DNA from 2 places in the Paenibacillus sp. FSL R5-0887 genome. Region 1 is predicted to be linked to the other one. Evidence: predicted binding sites of a transcription regulator. Region 1 holds the regulator's gene; the other holds the start of a gene.
What was found. Region 1 encodes Rex, which represses fermentation and respiration genes when NADH is low (regulators of the CRP and FNR family bind a similar motif). Its sites were predicted from a motif close to TTGTGAAATATTTCACAA; they were not measured.
Positions count from the first base shown of each region.

Region 2: the regulator Rex is predicted to act here: its motif matches at 1,818-1,835, upstream of MKY14_RS28655 (formate/nitrite transporter family protein).

Region 1 is NZ_JBBOCE010000001.1:2,561,826-2,565,025, forward strand. It holds gene MKY14_RS11545 (amidohydrolase) at 150-1,451, opposite strand; gene MKY14_RS11550 (redox-sensing transcriptional repressor Rex) at 1,438-2,091, opposite strand; gene dinG (ATP-dependent DNA helicase DinG) at 2,222-3,200, opposite strand, start outside.
Region 2 is NZ_JBBOCE010000002.1:2,448,319-2,451,518, forward strand. It holds gene MKY14_RS28650 (FAD-dependent oxidoreductase) at 1-238, shown strand, start outside; gene MKY14_RS28655 (formate/nitrite transporter family protein) at 1,939-2,766, shown strand.

The DNA.
Region 1 (3,200 bases):
ATATCTTTTTTGATTATATAACACACCCGCGTGTTTATCCAAAATTTCATAATTTTCTAGCTTTCCCAGCCTTAAAAATACACAAAAGGCCGCAACTTTTGCTAAAAGCAAAAAGTCGCAGCCTATTATTTATTCGTTATTCTCCAGACTTAACGCTTCAATAAACCTTCGAAGGCTTCTTGCGCTTTACGCCGGATAGCTTCCTCATCCAGGGTTAAGCATTGTCCATGCTTGATGACCTGTTTACCATTCACCCACACATGCTCAACATCCTTAGCGCTAGCAGAGTAAACTGCATGAGACAACAGATCTGTGTGTGGCAGCAAATGCGGCTGATCGATATCAATAGCAATGAAATCTGCTTTCATCCCTACAGCAAGTCTGCCTACATTATTTAAAAAGATGGACTGCGCGCCATATTCTGTAGCCATACGCAGAGCCTCTGGAGCTGGAACAGCCGTTGGATCACCGCTGACACCCTTATGAATGAGAGCTGCAAGCCGCATCTCTTCAAACATATCCAAGTTATTGTTGCTTGCCGCGCCATCCGTGCCAAGAGACACCTTCACACCAGCTTTTAGAAGATCAGTAACCCGAGCCACTCCGCTAGCCAGCTTCAAATTACTGCCCGGATTATGAGATACACCCACATTATGGCGAGCCAAGATCTCAATCTCTTCATCATTTAAATGAACACCATGTGCAACTATCGATGGACGTGTGAACATGCCAAGCTTCTCTAAGTGAGCTACAGGACGCAACCCGTAATCCGCCACATTTTGTTCCACTTCACGTTTCGTTTCGGACATATGCGTATGCATCGGTAAATCCAGATCATGCGCTGCCTGCACGAACTTAACCAGGAAGTCCGGAGGGCAAGTATAAGGGGCGTGCGGCGAGATCATAGTAGTAATTCTACCTTCAGCCTTTCCATGCCAGTTACGGGCAAAAGAAATCGCTTCCGCAAGCTTGTGATTCTGTACATCCTCTGGACATAACCCGATCACACCACGCATCAATACGGAACGGATACCTGATAACTCAGCTACCTCGGCTACTCGGTCCATATGATCATACATATCGAGGAAGGTCGTAGTTCCACCCTTCAGCATTTCCAATACAGATAAGGAGGTTCCCCAGTATACATCATCACCGGTGAACTTTTCCTCCATCGGCCACATCTTCTCCTGAAGCCACACTTGTAGCGCTAAATCATCTCCATATCCACGCAGCAAAGACATCGCCGCATGACCATGTGTGTTTACAAGTCCAGGCATGAACAGCAGACGGCTGCCATCAACCACTTGCACTCCAGCTTCCATCTGAGGCTCTTCTTTTCCTATGTAAGTGATTAAATCATCTTCAATAGTCATATATCCACTCAGAACCGGCTCATCCGTTCCCGGAGTCAGAAAATACCCGCCCTTAATTATCGTTTTATTGTTGTTCATGTTCGCTTTCTTCCTTTCCATCCCGCAAGTAATAAGCAAGACTTTGCAGATCAGTTGTAAAATCAGCTGCATGCACCCGGATATTCGGTGGTGTCTTCAGAATCACAGGGGCAAAGTTCAAAATCGCTTCAATCCCAGAAGAAATGAGAATATCTGCTACATTTTGAGCTTCTGAATCAGGTACGGTAATAATGGCAATGCGAATACCTTGCTCACGAATCGTGCTGCCTAGTTCATCCATCGGTTGCACAGTAAGGGAGTTGATCTTACGTCCAACCTTAGGAGCGTACGAATCAAATATAGCCGTGATTTTCATAGTATCTTTAAGATATGCATTGTAATTAGACAAGGCATGTCCGAGATTACCTGCTCCAACTAAAGCTACATTAAGCTGTTGATCCAGCTTCAGGATATGACGGATTTTCTCAATAAGATACGTTACATCATAGCCGATACCTTTTCTGCCGAAGTCACCAAAATATGCTAAATCCTTACGAATCTGTGCGGGATTAAGATCAAGCTTTTGTCCAAGTTCCTGAGAGGAAACTGTTAATATTTCGCGATTCTGGAGATCATTCAAAAAACGCAAGTACACAGGCAGTCTGCGAACAACGGCTTCTGATATTTTATCCGATTTCATATTTTTCCTCCTAAAAATAGTAATGTTCTTGTGAAAATCCATATTCAAACGTCTACCTCTCCTTATTAAGGACGGTACTGTAACACACCGCCCTTAAGGATAAGGAGGAGCTAAACTGAAGACGAGCGTTTTAAGAAGCGCCGCCATCCTCTAGCCATTCCGCTATGCGTGGGACCATTTGATCAGTAAGCATATGCTCCATTTTGGGACCAGGCAATGAATAAAGGAAATACTTCCCGTAATGAGATTCAATAACCCTTGTATCATAAACAATAACTATTCCGCGATCCTGCGCCGTGCGAACCAGTCTTCCGAATCCCTGCTTAAAACGAATAACCGCTTGAGGAACAGATAATTTCATGAACGGATTCTTCTTCTGGGCCTGTAATAACTCCGACTTCGCTTCCGCCAACGGGTGATTCGGCGGTTGAAATGGAAGTCTCACGATGGCCAGGCAAGTCAGTGCTTCACCTGGAATATCTACACCTTCCCAGAAGCTGCTCGTCCCCAGCAATACGGATGCTGCACTGTCCTGAAAGCGGCGGATCAGCTTGCTCCGGCTGCCACCTTCCACGCCTTGACCAAGCACCGTAATCTCTTGTGAGGCCAAAGCCTCTTTAAGCGGATCATATACCTGACGCAGCATTTTATAAGAAGTAAACAGAACCAGCATCCGCCCACGTGTTGTTTTAGCAGCTTCCGATAATGACTGTACGAGTGTATCGACAAATCGAGCATCGCCCACACTCCCCTTCACACTAGGAAAATCACGCGGTATAACTAGCAGTGCCTGCTCGCGATACTTAAAGGGAGATGGAAGGAGTGAGGTCATTAGACGTCCCTCTTCTGCAGCTTCGTTAAGTCCGAGATTATCAATCATAAATTGAAAAGACTTATCTACAGACAGCGTCGCCGAGGTAAGCACGATGCTTTTTTTCTTATCGAAGAACAACTCTTTAAGCTGGCTGCTAACATCCACAGGGACGGCATACATCTGCAGTGATTTGCTGCGGTAATTTCCATTTGCCTCCAGCCAATATACTACATTATCGTCATTCAGCCCCATAAAGAATCTTACTTGCTCACGGATGGAAGCCAAATCCTTAAAT
Region 2 (3,200 bases), on a different contig from region 1:
AGTGTTTGATCGCGCCACACGCCGTATTCTCGGGGCTCAAATTATGTCCAAGATGGATCTGACGCAATCGATCAACACAGTGTCTGTATGTATTCAAAATCATATGACAATCGACCAACTAGCCTTTATCGATTTCTTCTTCCAACCGCATTACAACAAACCTTGGAACTTCCTGAATACAGTAGGTCTTCAAGCGCTGCCGACAACAGTACCAAGCAAAGAGGCTGTAACGGTTTAAAAAGGGACGTTGTTCCTGAGTGATTTATCGAAGAATAAGACAGCCTTGTAAAGCTAGAGAAGCAGTGATCCTCCTGTTACGGGAGGATCACTGCTTTTTTTTGTTAGGTGCTGAATAGCTGCTTGGGTAGATGCAATCCAATGGCTTCGGTGATGGTAGCAAGCCAAATGTGCTCAAAAGCTACGTATAAGGTCATCTGAGTCCGATCGTGCTGAGTCATCGCCCCCCGCAGAAGCTTTCGGACTCAGAAGCCGCTAATTAGCAAATAATCGCCGTTTGAGCGTGGTTTCGGACTCCAATGCAGCTATTACATAGAATGAGTTACAACTAGTGTGTTTTTCGTGCTAATAGCGACCATGGGGTCCGATGGCAAGCCAAATGTGCTCGAAAGTTGCGATTAGGGTCAACTGAGTCCGATCGTGCTGAATCATCGCCCTCTGCAGAATTTTTCGGACTCAGAAGCCGCTATTTAGCAAATAATCGCCTTTTGAGTGTGATTTCGGACTCCAGTGCAGCTATTACATAGAATGAGGTACAACTAGTGTGTTTTTGGTGCTAATAGCGACTATGGGGTCCGATAGCGAGCCAAATGTGCTCAAAAGCTACGAATAGGGTCAACTGAGTCCGATCGTGCCGAGTCATCGCCCCCTGCAGAAGCTTTCGGACTCAGAAGCCGCTATTTAGCAAATAATCGCCGTTTGAGCGTGGTTTCGGACTCCAACGCAGCTATTACATAGAATGAGGTACAACTAGTGTGTTTTTGGTGCTAATAGCGACTATGGGGTCCGATAGCGAGCCAAATGTGCTCAAAAGCTACGTATAAGGTCAACTGAGTCCGATCGTGGTAAGTCACCGCCCTCCTCAGAATTTTCCGGACTCAGAAGCTCTGTATAAGGTCAACTGAGTCATCGCCCCCCGCAGAAGCTTTCGGACTCAGAAGCCGGTATTTAGCAATTAATCGCCTTTTGAGCGTGATTTCGGACTCCAGTGCAGCTATTACTTAGAATGAGGTGCATTAAGTGTGTTTTTCGTGCTAATAGCGACTATGGGGTCCGATATCGAGCCAAATGTGCTCAAAAGCTACGAATAGGGTCAACTGAGTCCGATCGTGCCGAGTCATCGCCCCCTGCAGAAGCTTTCGGACTCAGAAGCCGCTATTTAGCAATTAATCGCCGTTTGAGCGTGATTTCGGACTCCAGTGCAGCTATTACATAGAACGAGGTACAACTAGTGTGTTTTTGGTGCTAATAGCGACTATGGGGTCCGATAGCGAGTCAAATGTGCTCGAAAGTTACGAATAAGGTTATCTGAGTCCGATGTCCGGGTGTGGGCCAAATATGCTCAAAAGCTACGATTAGAGTCATCCGAGTCCAATAGAATGCCGATAGTGAAGTATGACTATAGTGAGGTATGACTACAGTGAGGTATAGCTACTGTGAGATCTAGCTACGTATAAGGTCAACGGTGTCCGATAGCTGCTGCGTACGCTCAAATGTAATCCAACGAAACAAGATATGCTGGCTTAGCCGGTCATACACAAACTTCTATTTGTGCACAGGTCGCAGTAAATTTGACATGTCAGTGAAAACTTTCACTTAGTTTTCTCAAAGTGATAATTATCACGTTAATGTGTTTTACGACACGCTACAATGGTCATAAAGGAACAAATTTGAAGTAAATAGATGAAGGGGATAGGAACCATGGCTTATAGCAAACCGCAGCAAATTGCCGAAGTAACTGTAGAGAACGGCATAAAAAAAGCTCATAATCCGCTAAGTACCGTACTTATTCTGGGCTTTTTGGGAGGAGCGTTTATTGCGCTCGGGTTTTTATTAGATATTCGCGTCATTGCTGGCGCACCACAGGAATGGGGTTCCATTGCTAACTTTATCGGAGCCGCAGTCTTCCCCGTTGGGCTGATCATGGTACTCCTTGCAGGTGGAGAACTGCTGACAGGGAATATGATGGCCGTGCCGCTCGCTTTTATGGCTAAGAAGATTTCTTTCTGGGAAGTTGTGAAGAATCTTTTGCTCATTACGATTAGTAATCTGGCAGGGGCATTATTTGTAGCTTATTTCTTCGGTCATGTGGTGGGTTTAACTTCAGAGGGTGTGTATTTAGAAAAATTGGTGGATATGGCTGGTCATAAAATCGATGCAGAATTCTTTCCGGCATTTGTTTCGGGTATCGGCTGTAACTGGCTCGTTGCGCTGGCCGTATGGCTCTCCTATGGAGCAGATAACTTCAGCGGCAAAATCCTTGGTATTTGGTTCCCGACGATGGCCTTTGTTGCGATAGGATTCCAGCACGTTGTAGCTAACATGTTCCTAATTCCAGCAGCTATTTTTGAAGGTTATTATTCATGGGGGCAATACTTCACTAACTTTGTTCCCGTCTGGCTCGGCAATCTAACGGGTGGAGCAATATTTGTCGCAGCTGCCTATTGGATGGCATACTTGCGTAAAGCACCTACGGCTATTCAATCCGTAGATAGCATGTCCGGCAGCAGTGTCAAAAAACACGCTTAAGCTCGTCTTATAGAGCACTCCATAGAACATTCAAGGTCTGCCTTATTGGTGGCGTTAATGTTTTAGGGGTGCTTTTTGTTATGTAGACACAAAAAAATCCGCCGTGATATATCCGCGCTCGGGGGAACGAAATCGGATCACGGCGAATTTTGAAGGGGGAGTGTTTCTAGGCTCTATTACCCCGTCTTTCTAAAAGCGAATCAGTTTCTTCTTGTTTAGTTTGCTTTACGGACGACAGCCACGGCTTTAAAATTAGAATAGATATTAGAACTAGGGAGGACTGCGGACGTGAACCCCAAGGGAGACGGGATATTTCATGCGATATGTGCGTCTTATCCTCTAGATTTCATGCGTACTTTATCACGATAAAACGTCAATGTGTATGCTTGCTCATAGCCCTGTTTTGGGATGATACTGGATGAATTAATGACACA